One region of the Halomonas shantousis genome, then DNA from elsewhere that is predicted to be linked to it. Evidence: predicted binding sites of a transcription regulator. Region 1 holds the regulator's gene; the other holds the start of a gene.
What was found. Region 1 encodes FliA, which starts transcription of late flagellar genes. Its sites were predicted from a motif close to CTAAAGTTNNNNNNNNNNCNGCCGATA; they were not measured.

Region 1 (8,142 bases):
CCCTATAATGAAAATCCATGTCGGGCAGCCCCGCCAGACGAGGCTCTCCTAAACTTTCCACTCCCCAGCCTAACGGCCCCTGACCAGAAAGCGAACATGGCATAATGCTCTGGCATGGCGCGCATTCTAGCCAGATTTCACGGAGAGAGTCGCCATTCATGGGAGAAGACTGCTAACCTGCAGCACTGCATGTAAGTAAATCGTCCCAGTCAGCAAGCCAACGGATGAGCCGAGAGTCTCGCTCCGATGCTGGTAACGATGGATCCGCATTCGACGAGGAACGGTACAATTTGGTAGACACCGCATTCACTGCTCCTGACCACTCCCCCAGACCCTCCATGTCGTCGCGCGTCGCGTCGGTATCCAGACGTCGGCTGCGTGCTTGTCACGAGTGCGATCTGGTGGTGGCCCTTCCTCCCCTGAATGCGGGTGACAAAGCCGATTGTCCCCGCTGCCGCCATACCCTTGCACGGCGTTACCATCACCCCGCCGAGCGCAGCCTGGCACTGGCGCTGGCGGCCCTGATTACGCTGGGACTGGCCGTTTCCTTCCCCTTCGTCAGCTTCGAGGTGCGGGGTGTCGGTAACCGTATCGACCTGACCGAGACCGCGACGACGCTGATCGGTTTTCATGAGCCGATCGTTGCCGCTATCATTCTGCTGACCGTGGTGATACTGCCCATGGTCTACCTGCTGGGTGTGATCTGGCTGCAGGTGGGGCTGATGCGTCGTCGACCTCTGCCACGTAGCCGGCAAATCGCGCGTTCACTGGCCCACTTGACGCCCTGGATGATGGCCGACGTATTCGTCATCGGCGCTCTGGTCAGCCTGATCAAGGTGGCGGGCATGGCCGAAATCAGCCTTGGCCCGGCCTTCTGGGCATATTGCATCTTTGCTGTGTTACTGCTGATGACCAGCCAGTCGCTCGATGAAGACTGGATGTGGTTTTCGCTGGCCAGCGAGCCTCTGGCACCCGAAGGGGCCCGAACCGGCGAGACGGCGGCACCGCAGCGCCTTGCCGGCTGCCCAACCTGCGGACTTCTCAATCGCCTCGATGAACACTGCCGGGGTTCGTGCCAGCGTTGCGGCGAACATCTGCACGCTCGAGAGCCCCATACGCTTCAGCGAACCTGGGCACTACTTATCGCCGCGACGGTCCTGTATGTGCCGGCCAATACCTATCCGATCATGACCACGACCACCCTGGGGGAAGAGATACCTTCAACCATCATTGGCGGTGTCCTGATCTTTCTTCAGGGAGGCGACTGGCCCATCGCGCTGATCATCTTCACCGCCAGCGTCGTGGTGCCGATCGGCAAGATCCTGGCCCTGGCCTGGCTGTGCGTCGTCACGCGCCGCGGTGCTCCGCCTCTGAGCCATATGCACCGCATCCGCCTCTATCGCCTGACCGAGTTCATCGGTCGCTGGTCCATGATCGATGTCTTCGTGGTGGCCATTCTCGTCGCCCTGATCCGTGCCGGCGCCCTGATGTCCATCACTCCCGGCCCTGCAGCGCTGGCCTTCGGCTCGGTAGTCGTCATCACCATGCTGGCCGCCATGAGCCTGGATCCCCGTGTTCTCTGGGATACTCCTTCGCACTCGTCCCGCAGGCGGACGCGAGCCCCGCTCCATGCCCCGTCATCAACCCAGGATGTCCATGATGAATGACACCCCCCGCCGTGCCATACGTCAAAGACAGAGTCGCCTGTCGCCGATCTGGATCGTTCCTCTGGTCGCCGTATTGATCGGGCTGTGGATGGTCTATGACAGCTACTCCAGACGTGGCCCGGTGATCACGCTGACCATGCAGAACGCCGAAGGGATCGAGGCCGGCAAGACGCTGGTCAAGTCACGCAATGTCGAGGTCGGCCGCGTTGCGGAGGTCGAGCTTTCCGAGGACTTCAGCCATACCATCGCCACCGTGCGCATGGATCCGGATACCGAACGGATGCTCAACGATCGCACCCGATTCTGGGTCATCAAGCCACGCATCGATCGCGAAGGTATCAGCGGCCTGGGAACCGTGCTGTCGGGGGCCTACATCCAGCTGTTGCCCGGCCAGAGTGAAGAACCCCAGCGCCATTTCGAGGTGCTCGATCATCCTCCTGTCGCGCCTCCCGATGCCGCTGGGCTGCGTATCGAACTGGTCAGCCAGTTGGGCAACTCCCTCCGTACCGGGGATCCGGTCACTTATCAGGGCTATACCGTGGGAAGGGTCGAAAGTACAGAATTCAACCCCGAAACCCGTGAAATGCGTCACCAGCTCTATATCCAGTCGCCCTATGATGTACTGGTCACCGACACCACTCGCTTCTGGACGGCTTCCGGCTTCGGTCTGCGTCTGGATTCCGAAGGGTTTCGTCTCAACGTGGAGTCCTTCGAGACCCTGCTCAGCGGCGGGGTGACTTTCGGCGTTCCGGAAGACGTCGTCATGGGACAGCCCGTTACCGCTGGCGAGACGTTCACGCTCTATGCCGACGAAGAGAGCGCCCGGCAAGGCACCTACAATCGCTATATCGAATATGTTCTGCTGGTCGATGACACCGTTCGCGGGCTGAGCCGCGGCGCACCGGTGGAGTATCGTGGCGTACGCGTGGGCACGGTGGTCAGCGTGCCCTGGCACTTCACCGCGCCCCAGCCCGACTCACGCCAGCGCTTTGCCATACCGGTGCTCATCCATCTCGAGCCGCAGCGGCTCGAGGATGGCAAGATGGACTACAGCCTCGAACAGTGGCGCGCTCGGATCGATCGCATGTTCGAGCATGGACTGCGCGCCACGCTCAAGACCGGCAACCTACTGACCCAGGCGCTATACGTCGATCTCAACTTCGTGCAGGACGCCCCGAATTACAACGCCGAGACCTTCGAGGGCAAAGCCATTTTCCCGACGACCTCGGGAGGCCTGGCTCAGATTCAGCAGCAAGTCACGGAGTTGCTCGAGAAGATCAATGGCCTGCAGATCGAACCGATCCTGGATAGGCTCAACGGCAATCTGCAGGCTTCACAGGCTACGCTGGAGGAGGTTCAGGACACGGCCGCCTCCATCAATGCCCTGCTGAATGATCCGGCTCTCAAGGACATGCCCCGCAGCCTCAACGACACCATCGAGGAACTGCGCAGTACGCTGGAGGGCTTTTCTGCCGATTCCCAAGGCTATCAGGAGCTGGTCAATACACTTTCCAGTCTGGAAACGCTGCTGCGCGACCTGCAACCGGTCGCCCGCACCCTGAGCGAACAACCCAATGCCTTGATCTTCGACAAGCGCAGTTCCGAAGATCCGCTACCGAGGGCCCCGCGATGAGCTTACCGATAGAATCGGCCACCGCCAGTCACAGACCGCTCCCGTCTCCAGCGTTTTCATGGCGCCGGCACTGTCTCGCGACGTCCCTGCTCAGCCTGATGCTGAGCGTGCTCGCGGGATGCGCCGGCACCTCGACGCCGTCAGCGCGGTATACGTTACCCGCGCCGCAGGATACCGTGCAGTATACGGATTCCGCGACACGCGCTCTGGTCCTCGAGCCCATCCGCATCGCCGACTACCTCGACAGTGACGGCATCGTCATGCAGCTCAGCGACATCGAGATACATCAGGCCAGCAATCACTTGTGGGCCGAAAATCTCAGCCGTCAGCTCGAAAGGAGCCTGCGCCATCATCTGAGCCTTGCGCTGCCCAACGTACGCGTCTTGCGCGACAGTCGCGGAGCGGATGCCGGCGAGGCTCTCAGCGTCAGGCTCGACGTGGAGGAGTTTCAGGGGCGTCACGATGGGATGGCCGTCGTCAGCGGACAATGGCAGTTGCGAGATGCCGAGGGCCAATTGCGTTCAGTGCAGCGTTTTCATGTCGAACGCCCTCTCGATGCAGACGGCTACCCGGCACTGGTTCGCACTCTGGGCCGTGCCTGGCAGACGGTAGTCGAGCAACTGGCCGCGGACATCGCCAACCCGCCATCCGCCAGCTGATGACGCAAGAGGCTTGCGGGGGAATCCGCGTGGGTCATGTCGGGAGGTGCATATCGCATTGATTTCTGGCATCATACTGGACGCGGCTTACGACCAGTCACCTCGCCGCGCCCATTCCAGGCGTACGATTCCCGCTACCGCCCTGATCCCGTTTCGAGACACATCGGCCCCTGACTGGCACCCTGACGACGGGTGACCGGCGGATGTGCGTTGTGGAGTTTTCATGTCCTTTTCCGAACTTGGCCTTTCCGCCGAGCTGCTGCGTGCCATCGAGGCACAAGGCTACACGACCCCGACACCGATACAGCGCCAGGCAATCCCGGTTGTCCTCAAGGGTGGCGATCTGCTGGCCAGCGCGCAGACCGGCACCGGCAAGACTGCCGGCTTCACCCTGCCGATGCTGCAGCGCCTGAGTGGCGGCGCACGCCCCCGCGCCCGGCAGGTCCGGGCCCTGGTGCTGACGCCGACTCGCGAACTTGCCGCCCAGGTAGGCGACAGCGTACAGACGTACGGACAGAATCTGCCCCTGCGTTCGCTGGTCATTTTCGGTGGCGTAGGTGCCCAGCCGCAGATCGATGCCCTGAAATCCGGCGTCGACATCCTGGTCGCCACTCCGGGCCGCTTACTCGACCTGCAACAGCAGCGTCACGTCGACCTCTCCCAGGTAGAAATACTGGTGCTCGACGAAGCCGACCGCATGCTCGACATGGGCTTCATTCGCGATATCCGCCGAATCCTTACGCTGTTGCCGGCGCGGCGCCAGAACCTGTTGTTCTCGGCCACGTTCTCGACCGAGATCCAGACGCTCGCCGACGGGCTACTGAACGCGCCGACCCATATCGAAGTGGCGCGCCGCAACACCACGGCCGAAACCGTCGACCAGGCCGTCTTTCGGGTCGATCGCGGCCAGAAGCGCGAACTGCTGGCCCATCTGATCCAGACGCATCGCTGGTATCAGGTACTGGTATTCACCCGTACCAAGCATGGTGCCAACCGTCTCGCCGAACAGCTCTCCAAGCAGGATATTCCCGCCATGGCCATCCATGGCAACAAGAGCCAGTCGGCGCGCACCCGGGCGCTCGGCGCTTTCAAGGATGGTAGTCTGCAGGTACTGGTGGCCACGGATATTGCCGCCCGCGGCCTGGATATCAGCGAGCTTCCGCATGTGGTCAACTTCGAGCTGCCCAACGTACCCGAAGATTATGTGCACCGTATCGGCCGCACGGGCCGCGCGGGTAGCGAGGGTCAGGCGGTATCGCTCGTATGCGTCGATGAGGACAAGCTGCTGACGGATATCGAGAGGCTGATCAAGCGCAAGCTGCCCAGCCACGTCGAACCGGGCTTCGAACCCGACCCCAACGCCCGTCCCGAACCCATCGAGAACGGTCGTCGCGGCCAGGGACGCCGGGATGGCGGCCAGCGTCGTCAGGGCAGCGGTGCCGGTAACCGCAGCAACGCCTCGTCGGGCCAACGCCGACAGGAGGCTAGCGACAAGCCGGCACGTCAGCGCCGCCGGAGCAGCGCCGGTCGTCAGAACAGCCGCTGAAGCAGGAAGTTTCGTCCGCTAAGCCGCCAGCCGTGAGCGCAGCCGCGCCACGGCCTGGCTGTGTAGTTGGCAGACACGAGATTCACTGACGCCGAGTACTGCGCCAATCTCCTTGAGATTGAGTTCTTCCTGATAATACAGGCCCAACAGGAGCTTCTCGCGCTCCGGGAGGCCATCAATCGCCCCGATCAGCTGTTCGCGCTGGTCTCCCTGAAGCAGCGATTCCAGAGGAGATAGCGGAGCTCCCTCCCCGGCGGCAGCCGGCTCACCACTCTCCTCGACGACTTCATCGAATGCCAGCAGGTGACCGTTGTTGGCGTCGATCAGCAACTGTTGATAGTCAGCGAGCGCCATGTCCAGCTCCGCAGCGATTTCGCGCTCCTCGGGCGGACGCCCCAAGCGCTGCTCGAGCCGCCGAACCGCCTGATCCAGCGCCCGCGCGTTACGGCGAACGCTACGAGGGATCCAGTCGCGGCTGCGCAACTCATCGATCATCGCACCACGGACGCGCTGGCTGGCATAGGTGGAGAAACTCGCCCCTTGGGAGGTGTCGTAGCGTCCCAGTGCGTCGAGCAACCCGACCATGCCTGCCTGAATGAGATCTTCCAGCTCGACGCTCGCCGGCAGGCGTACCTGCAGGCCCAGCGCATGGCGTCTGACCATGGGCAGGTATTGTTCAAGCAGCTCTGAATGATCGATTTTACCCTGTGCCGTATACATCGCCTCGCCTCGGGTCGAAGTTAGCTCAAGTCCAGTAGCGTCTTGCTTACTGACCCATGACCCACGCTGGCATTATTGACGCGACGGCACACGTCCCAAGTCATGAATACCCGGTACTTCCGGGTCCTATTTTCCGCTTTGTATCAATATGTAGCGCATGCCAGGCGAAGACCTCCTCGAGCGGCATGGGCCTGGCAAAGCGATACCCCTGCAGTTGATCGCAGCCGTACTGCCGCAGCAGCTGGTGCTGCTCGGCACTTTCCACCCCCTCGGCCACCACGATCAGATTCAATGCATGCGCCATGCGGATGATGGCGTCGATGATATTGCGATCGTCGTCATCATCGACCATGTCCATGATGAAGCTGCGATCGATCTTGAGCGTATCGACGGGAAAACGTTTGAGATAGCTCAGACTGGAATAGCCGGTACCGAAATCGTCGAGTGCCACCGAAGCCCCTGCCGCTCTCAGGCGAGTCAGCAATTCCGCCGCCCGGGCCGGCTCCTGCATCAGCGAGCTTTCGGTGATTTCCAGGGCAATTTCTCCCGGCGAGACGTGATGGCGACGCATGACGCGCTGCAGCTGTTCGGCGAAATCGCTCTCCATGAACTGGCGTGCCGCGATGTTGACGGCTATCTGGGAGCTGCATCCCCGCGCTTTCATGCGCTGCAGGTCCTGGCAGACACGCTCGAGAATCCAGTAGCCCACCGGCACGATCAATCCGGTATCCTCAAGCACGGGAATGAACTGTGCCGGGGATACCGGGATGCGGTCCGGTCCGCGCCAGCGCAACAGCGCCTCGAAACCGACCAGATCCAGACTGCGGGCACAGACCTTGGGTTGGTAATAGAGTTCGAAGTCCTCGTTTTCCCAGGCCCGGTTCAGCGCGCTCTCCAACGACAGCCGACTCAGCGTGGTTTCGTCGTCGCCCGACTTGAAGAAACGTATCGTGTTGCGTCCCTGGTACTTGGCGTTTGACAAGGCGACATCGGCGTTCTGCATGAGGATATCGGTATTCTCGCCATCCTGCGGATAGCTGGAAATACCGATGCTGGCCGTGATGAAGACGGCATTGCGCCCAAGCATGAAGCGTTGCCCCAATGCCACGGTGATGCTGTGAGCCACGACACGCTGCTCTTCCTGGCTGCGCTCGCCTTCGAGCACGACCGCGAATTCATCCCCTCCCAGCCGGGCCAGCAGCGCTGCCGAATTCAACGACACATGGATACGCCCGGCGACTTGCTTGAGCAGCTCATCACCTTGATGAGGCCCGAGACTGTCATTGATCTGCTTGAAACGATCGAGCCCGACGAGCAGCAATTGAAACGGCTTGCGCTGCCGACAAGCCTCTTCCAGCCACTCCTGGCAGTGAGTGCGGTTGGCCAGCCCCGTCAGTTGATCATGATTGGCAAGGTACTGCAGACGTTGCTGACGCTCCCGATCCTCGGTGATGTCGGAAACGATACCCACCAGACGTACCACCTCACCCTTCTCGATCACCGGATACTTGAGATCGTGAACCCAGATGAGGCTACCGTCGGGGCGCGTCATGCGATACTGCAGATCGATGGGAGCGGGATTCTTCAGCCAAGTGTCGCAATCGTAGACCATCTCACGGACACGAGGCAGATCGTCAGGATGGATGTTATGCGTCCACGCGGAGGGATCCCTGTTCAGGGTGTCGAGCCCGATACCCAGCAGTTGCTCGAAAGAAGGGCTGATGTATTCGTACTGTCGCGTTCGGACATCGAATACCCAAAAGACCTTGGCAATCTTGTCGATCAGTTCACGAAAGCGTGACTCGCTGCGCTCCAGTGCCGCGTGCAGGCGGTACTGCTCGCTCACGTCCCGCGATACCACCAGCACGAAGCGTCGTCCCGAGACGCTCAACGGGACAAAACACAAATGCCAGTCGC
Region 2 (8,142 bases), on a different contig from region 1:
TGCCAGGGCGGAATCGGCACCACTGGACGAGACGACGATCAGGTCGGAGTCGACGACGTAGGCAGCCTCGAGATCGACGCTGGACAGCCTTCTCATAGACATGCCACTTCGGTCGCCAGCGCGCCCGGCCTCAATGCGCGGGCCAAGAAGGCCGGTAGTTCGTGCCGATGCCGCGCGAACACGCTGGGGGCAAGGGTCATGGGATCGGCATCGAGCATCAGCGTCAGTGCCGTGCCATCGCTGTGTCCGCGGTAGGTGAGATCGAAACCGTCTCCTGGGCCAGTCGCAATCACCCGCCGCTTTACGTGACACCCCCTGAAGGTCGGCGGATCGAAGGGCAGCACATTGATCAGCGGCGAGAAGAGAAAGCGGGTGCCCTTGGCCAGCCCACGATCGGTGGCGAGTCGTTCGATCCGGTAGCGACCGTGACGGCGTTGTCGGCGCAACACGCTTGCCACCCGGCCCAGGAAATCCCCCAAGGGCTCCTCATCCGTCGTGCTCAGGTAAAGCGGCAGGATATTGACCGCAAGTGAAGGGATGTGAGCGCTGACGCTGCCCCAGCGGCTCATGAAAGGCAGCCAGACCGCCAATTCATCGGCCTTTCGCAGGGAGGACTCATGCCGTAGCAGATAAAGCCCGGTGAGCATGACCAGTAGATCCGGCCAGTCGATGCCGGTAACGCTCGAGGCGGCTCTCAGGCGACACTCCAGTGCTTCTGACAGCGTCACTTCCGCATGCTGCACCGCGGTCATGTCGCCCTCCTCTCCCTTGCGCAGCACGGGGAGGCCGGGGCCGCCATCGAGATAGTCCCGCCAGAAGCGTCGATCCTCCTCGCAACGAGAGCTTCGCTGGTAGGCTTGTTCTTCGCTGACGTAGCGGGAGAACGGCCGCAGCGGCTCATCGACCTCGCCCTGCCCGAGCAGATGGGCATACAGCTGCGCGCAGCGCCGCTCGAGCAGCACCATACCGTAACCGTCGAGGACGATATGATGGCCCCGGCTGTACCAGAGGTAGCGCCGTTCGGTCACACGCAGCAACCATTGGGCACTCAATGGCGGTTGCAGCAGGTCACGGTGAGACTCGACGTCCGCTCGCATCATCAGGTGTGCCGCCTGCAGCGGGTCGGCTTCGCCACGCAGGTCGTGCAACATAAGTAGCGGTGCCTGCTCGGCGGCGCAGCACTGTAGCGGCTGTCCCCCGGGAGGGAGGTGAAAGCGTACCGAGAGAACGTCGGCCTCGCTGATCGTGCATACGATCGCCTCGATCAGCGCCGCCTGACTGACGGCGCCTTCGATATCGAGGCAATGGGCCACCGTGGAGATCGATTGATCCGGCTGCAGCGAGTACTCCTCCCAGAAATCCAGCTGCGCCATCGTAAGCGGCATCCAGCCTTGGCTGGCATCACTCTGTCTTACCTGCTCCATGGTCATGCTCCTTGGGAGTCGACGGGAACACATTGCGTTGACGATATTGCTGCGGCTGCATGTGGCAGCAGCCGGGCCACCTCGTCGGCCGTCCGACAGCGCAGCAACTGGTGGGCGGGCCACGACACGCCAAACTCCTCACCGAGCCGGGAAGCGATCGCCCGCAGGTGCGACGGTAATAGCCGGCTCTTGACAATCCGAGTCGAATATACTCAATTAAACGCTATCGTCAACCATTCTCATTTGATTATAATTTGTATTTCTCCTTGCCATCAGCGGAGGGAAACCATGGAAAGCTCAGTTGACAGGGAATGGTTGGAGGACGAGACAATGGAAGGGATTGCCGCGAGTCATCGGCAATTGCTTTTCACTTCTGCTGATCGGGAACTGAGGGCATCGACTCTCTCGAAGCCGCTCTCGCTCCCCCCGCATGTCGGTCATCGCCCGGACAGCCTCTTCCAGCAAGCGATCCAGGGGGCGCTCAAGGAAGCTTGCCGGGCGGGACAGGTCAATCCCATCGTCATGGGTGCCATCCCCTTCGACCCGCATGTATCCTCGTGCCGTACGTTCCCCAGCGTTACGAATGGACGGTCCGCTCCGCGCCTCTGCGCCAAGAGGCGCCGACGAGCCCCCCGGCTGCTGGAACAGCGCAGCATTCCAGACGAGTCCGGTTTCAAGAAATCGGTCGAACAGACCATCGTAAACTTCGGCTTCGGCGAGATTCGCAAGGCGGTACAGCACCCCGCTCTATGCGCGTGCCTATGTTACGCCCATCGTGACCCTTGGCGTGCTGCTGTGGCTGGACTGGCGCCTCGCATTGGGCACCCTGGCCGTGCTGATGCTCGGTTTTGCCGTTCTCAGCCAGGCACTGCGCAAGCGAGGCGAGATGGCGCGGCTCTACAACGATGCACGCGAGCAGGTGAGCGCATCCATCGTCGAGTTTGTACAGGCCATGCCGGTGGTCAGGACTTTCGATACAGGCTACGAGACGTTCGGCCGCTATCAGGCAGGCCCTGGCTGCCAACAAGGCCATGCTGACGCGTTGGCGTCGCGAGTCAGACGCCAGCTTGCGTTTCGAGGACGTGAGCTTCGCTATTCGCCCACCGGTGGCGAGGCGCTTGGGAATGTCAGCTTCGACGTGGCCCCGGGGACCATCACGGCACTGGTCGGTCCACCTTGATGCAACAGGTGGCCTTCGTCTTTCAGGACACCTTCCTGTTTTCCGACAGCGTGGCCGACAACATTCGCATGGGCTCACCCGATGCCGACATGGCAAGCGTCGTTGCCGCGGCGAAGGCCGCCCAGGCCCATGACTTCATCGCCGAGCTGCCCGACGGGTACGACACCCGCGTCGGTGAGCGTGGCGTATTCCTCTCGGGGGGACAGCGCCAGCGTATCACCATTGCACGCGCCATCCTGCAGGATCCTCGACGAGGGCCGCCTGGTGGCGCGCGGCCGTCATGCCGAACTGATGGAGAGTGCCGAGCGCTACCGGCGCATGTGGCAGGCGCAGCAGAGTATCAAACAGTGGCACGTTGGCGTTGCACATGCCTAGGTAATATCGCTCAAGGCGTTGGCGTCGCGATACAGATCAGGACATCTGGGCCTGACATCACGACACGATACCCGGAACCCGCTCCTGTCAGTGTTCATGGAGCGGGTCAAGGTCGAAGGAATATGTCGTGAAACGCAAAAGCCGGCGCGGTGGCCGGCTAAGTAGTGCGGCTTGGCTGAACGGACTCAGGCGAAGGTATTGATACGCGTACCGACCGAACCTTCAGTGGCAAGCTGATCTGTCGGCGTTACCGATGCCATCAGTTGCGATACCTGACTCGCTTGCGTGTCCATCGCGGTTTTCATCAATTTCGTTTGTGCTTCCGTGGCGACCTGCGCCTGCTGCATGGCAAGCGCCGCGCTGACAGCATTGTTAATACTCGAATCCATGTGAATCTCCCTGCTGGTTGGAAAAAACCTCAAACGCCAATATCTGTATCGGCCGGGCAGGAAAAATATTGAAAGTCAAGGCTCTATGCGGCGGTATCAAAGCGTATCTTCAATCAGTGCAGCTGCGTGTGGTCACACGGAGAGAGTGAAGTAATGACATGCGGTACAAGCAGTATCGCTGATGGCACGCGCATCTTTTTATGTATTTATGTATAGAAAAGATAACGGTATAAATATATTTCCAGCTAGGCAATAACCCAGTTTTACTGCCTAGCTGAGAGGTCCCTACCCAGGCACTGAACGGAATACTCCCACTCGAGCATAAGTGCAGGTTCACCTGTTATGCTGAACTGACGCTAGCCCGACAGCTTACGAGGTTCCAATGCCACGCCAACTTGACCATCCGCCCACCGAAGATCTTCTTGCCAACCTCAAGGTAGTTGGCGTCGGGGGGGGAGGTAGCAACACCATCCTGCATATCATTCAGAGCAACTCCTTGCAGGGGATCGATGCCTTTGCCGCCAACACGGACCTTCAGGCGCTGAAATCGTTGCCGCAATCTGCAGCACTGCCCATCGGGAACAATACCACCCGGGGCTTGGGAGCCGGTGCCAATCCTGAACTTGGCACCCAGGCAGCCGAAGAAAGTCGTTCGACAATCCAGGCACGCCTGGCCGGCGCGGACATGGTGTTCATAACGGCCGGCATGGGGGGAGGAACCGGCACTGGCGCAGCCCCAGTGATCGCTGAAATTGCTCAGGAGATGGGCATTCTTACTGTCGCCGTCGTCACACGGCCCTTCTCTTTCGAAGGCGGTAAGCGTCGGCAAGCGGCAGAAGCCGGCATCGCAGCGCTGGAACGGGTTGTCGACTCACTGATCGTCATTCCGAACGACCGTCTGATGCAAACTCTCGGCAAGGGAGCATCTCTGCTTAGCGCCTTTGCGGCTGTCAATGATGTACTCAAGAACGCCGTCTCGGGAATTGCGGAGGTGATCACCTCCCCAGGGATGATCAATGTCGACTTTGCCGATGTAAAAGCGGTCATGCAGATCCGTGGACGGGCCAAGATCGGTACCGGCACGGGGCAAGGAGAGGGCCGAGCGCGACAAGCAGCGCTTGCGGCAGTAAAGAGCCCCTTGATCGAAGAATACGATATCAAGGGAGCGGGCGGGGTGCTGGTCAATATCACGGCTGGCCGTGATATTTCGATCGGTGAGTTCAACGAGATAGGCGAAACTATTCGTGAGTTCACCTCTGATGAAGCGACGGTCGTCATTGGCACCTCGCTGTCTAACGAGTTGCATGATGCGATTAGAGTATCGATCGTCGCTGCCGGCCTGCAGGAAACATCAGGCGTAGCGGCTCAAGGTGAGACTGCCTCCGCCCGGCAATCCCCTTCTCGGTCGGCTCCAGGTCATCAGCAGCCGACCTCACCTGGTACGAAGTCTCGCCAGCAGGATGGGAAACAAAACAGCGACTACTTGGATATACCGGCGTTCCTTCGCAGGCCGTCTGAATAAGGGAAGCCAAGCTAGCCTGGGCCTCCTCTGAAAATAGCTGCGCGCGTCCATACGGCGTTAGAGATTGACTCGAGATACGCATTTACTCTGTTCTTTCACCGATTCTTGTCTTGTCTGGCCATTCTCGCTGACTTTTCAGGCAGGTCCTGACACCTAGCAGAAGGTCATCTCCCGTCAGCCTTTTGTTGGCGGGACTTATCATCTCTCGTGAACAGCAAGGTTATACACCGGAAATGTGAATTATGGCTAAAAATTCTTTTAAAACATACCCTTAGTTGTTGGTTAAAAAATAACCACTGCCGATTGATTATCTGAGGAAGCACCGGATCGTTCAGATGGGCTTCCCTTGCGCTGGGAAATAGCATTCTCGCAATTTTCTTCTGGTATGAACGTTTCGTTATTGAATTTTTATTTTATGTCTGCAATTCTGGACATATGGACAATATAATCGCTATCGAAGCGTTCGCGGCCCTTGCCCAGCCGACTCGCCTGGAGACCTTCCGGCTACTGGCACGCCATGAGCCGGAGGGCCTGCCCGCAGGTGAAATCGCACGTCTCTTGGAAGTTCCTCACAACACGATGTCAACGCATCTGGGAGTCCTGTCACGGGCCGGTCTGGTCATATCTCGGCGGCATAGCCGCTCGGTGATTTATCGCGCCAACCTGGAGCGTATACGGGAAACAGTGGGCTTTTTGATACACGACTGCTGTGCAGGACATCCCGAACTGTGTGCCCCCCTCTTGCAGGAACTGCGCCCTTGCACCTCATCTAGAGAGGATGACCTATCATGATCAGCGTGATCTATCACAACCCGGACTGCGGCACGTCCCGCAATACCTTGGCAATGATGCGCCAATCCGGGGAAGAGCCACATGTCATCGAGTATCTGAAAACACCGCCTGCAAGAGGAAAGCTCGTCGAACTGCTGGCGGAAATGGAAATGTCCCCGCGGGCACTTCTGCGGCGCAAGGGCACACCCTACGATGAGCTGGGACTGGACGATCCCGAGCTCAGTGACGACCAGCTGATCGATGCCATGTTGGCTCACCCTATCCTGATCAATCGGCCCATCGTTGTGACCGAGAAGGGTGCACGCTTGTGCCGGCCTTCGGAGAAAGTATTACCCCTGCTGGCACATCCGGTGGTCGAATTCACCAAGGAGGATGGCGAGGTCGTACGTCTCGGGGGAACGGCATCATGAGTCTGGATCAGCTACCCAACATTGACCTTGAGCGTTTGCAGCCCATCGATATCGATACGTTAGCCGGCCCCGACCAGTCCCGGCATCCGCCACGTATACTGGTGCTGTACGGTTCACTGCGGGAGCGCTCCTACTCGCGCCTCGTGTCGGAAGAAGCCGGACGCTTGCTACGCTGGTATGGTTGTGACGTTCGCACGTTCAATCCCTCGGGATTGCCGCTGCCGGATGATGCCGAAGCCGACCACCCGAAAGTACAGGAACTGCGCGAACTGGCCGGGTGGAGCGAGGGTATGGTGTGGGTCAGTCCCGAGCGGCATGGCGCCATGACCGGCATCATGAAGGCTCAGATCGACTGGATTCCCCTGGCCCTTGGCGGTGTTCGACCGACTCAAGGCAAGACACTGGCCATCATGCAGGTTTCCGGTGGCAGCCAGAGCTTCAATGCCGTGAACCAGTTGCGCATTCTGGGGCGCTGGATGCGCATGCTGACTATCCCCAACCAGTCCTCGGTACCCAAGGCCTTCGACGAGTTCGATGAAGCCGGGCGGATGCGGCTGTCTCCGCTCTACCTGCGTATCGTCGATGTCTGCGAAGAACTGGTGAAGTTCACTTGGCTGACGCGAGGCCGAGCAGCCTACCTCACCGACCGCTACTCGGAGCGTGTCGAGAGTGCCGAAGCCGTCTCCACGCGAGTCAATCAAAAGACGCATTGATAGGGAATGTCTACATGCTGGCCTTTGCGATCTTTCTGGTCACGTTGGTACTCGTCATTTGGCAGCCCAAGGGGCTCGGCATTGGCTGGAGCGCCCTGGGCGGTGCTGCAGTGGCCTTGCTGGCGGGCGTCGTCGATTGGCATGACGTCGTCGTTGTCTGGCATATCGTCTGGGATGCCACCTTCACCTTCGTGGCGTTGATCATCATTTCCCTGATTCTGGATGAGGCGGGGTTCTTTGCCTGGGCCGCCCTGCACATCGTCAGATGGGGCAATGGACGGGGGCGACTGCTGTTTCCGCTGATCGTCATGCTGGGTGCGCTCATTGCCGCCGTGTTCGCCAACGATGGCGCAGCACTCCTGCTGACACCCATCGTGGTGGCCATCCTGGCTCGGCTCGAGTTCCGCCCCGGCGCGGCATTGGCCTTCATCATTGCGACGGGGTTCGTGGCAGATTCGACCAGTTTGCCGTTGGTCATCTCGAATCTGGTCAATATCGTCAGCGCCAATTACTTCGAGATTGGCTTCGATCGTTACGCTCAGGTGATGGTGCCGGTCGACCTGGTATCGTTGGCCGCCACTCTGCTGGTCCTGGGCATCTACTTCCGCAAGCAGATACCCGCCCAATATCGGGTCGAACGGCTGGAGGCGCCAGCAACGGCCATCCGTGACCACCAGGTTTTTCGGGCAGCATTCCCGCTATTGACCGTCTTGTTGGTGGCACTATTCGTGACCGCCCAATGGGAGATTCCGTTCTCTTTCATCATGGGAACGGCGGCGCTCATCCTGATGGCTATCGCCGGGCGGTGGCTTTCTCCCGGGCATGTGCATGTCGTCTCGCTCAGAAAGGTACTGAAGAATGCCCCTTGGCAGATTGTGTTGTTTTCCATAGGCATGTACCTCGTCGTGTACGGACTGGGCAATGCCTGGCTCACGGCCTGGGCGGCGGATGTCCTGGTGTGGCTGAGCCAGCAGGGGGACGTCATGGCTACCCTCGGCACGGGTTTTGCCTCCGCCATTCTGGCCTCGCTGATGAACAATATGCCATCGACCCTGGTCGGCGCGTTGGCCATAGATCAGGCGCACGTAGCGAATCACACGCAGCAACTCATGGTCTACGCCAACGTCATCGGCAACGATCTGGGACCCAAGTTCACGCCCATTGGCAGTCTCGCCACACTGCTCTGGCTGCACGTACTGGCCGGCAAGGGCTACCGAATCAGCTGGGGGCAGTACATGAAGGTCGGGCTGGTGATCACTCCACCGGTACTGCTGGCCACGCTGATCGCTCTTGCGCTCTGGCTGCCGGCGATATCGTCACGATAAATGGATTCGCAA

Region 2: the regulator FliA is predicted to act here: its motif matches at 3,415-3,441, upstream of ACYQ12_RS00560 (putative motility protein).

Annotation. Positions count from the first base shown of each region.
Region 1 is NZ_BAAIER010000002.1:2,291,817-2,299,958, forward strand. It holds gene ACYQ12_RS11030 (PqiA/YebS family transporter subunit) at 339-1,667, shown strand; gene pqiB (intermembrane transport protein PqiB) at 1,660-3,300, shown strand; gene ACYQ12_RS11040 (PqiC family protein) at 3,399-3,959, shown strand; gene ACYQ12_RS11045 (DEAD/DEAH box helicase) at 4,183-5,505, shown strand; gene ACYQ12_RS11050 (RNA polymerase sigma factor FliA) at 5,524-6,225, opposite strand; gene ACYQ12_RS11055 (putative bifunctional diguanylate cyclase/phosphodiesterase) at 6,326-8,142, opposite strand, start outside.
Region 2 is NZ_BAAIER010000001.1:127,478-135,619, reverse strand. It holds gene ACYQ12_RS00585 (hypothetical protein) at 1-102, opposite strand, end outside; gene ACYQ12_RS00580 (condensation domain-containing protein) at 93-1,424, opposite strand; gene ACYQ12_RS00575 (hypothetical protein) at 2,200-2,604, shown strand; partial or broken gene ACYQ12_RS00570 (lipid ABC transporter permease/ATP-binding protein) at 2,604-2,795, shown strand; gene ACYQ12_RS00565 (hypothetical protein) at 2,821-2,958, opposite strand; gene ACYQ12_RS00560 (putative motility protein) at 3,165-3,368, opposite strand; gene ftsZ (cell division protein FtsZ) at 3,751-4,890, shown strand; gene ACYQ12_RS00550 (ArsR/SmtB family transcription factor) at 5,326-5,682, shown strand; gene arsC (arsenate reductase (glutaredoxin)) at 5,679-6,092, shown strand; gene arsH (arsenical resistance protein ArsH) at 6,089-6,805, shown strand; gene ACYQ12_RS00535 (arsenic transporter) at 6,820-8,130, shown strand.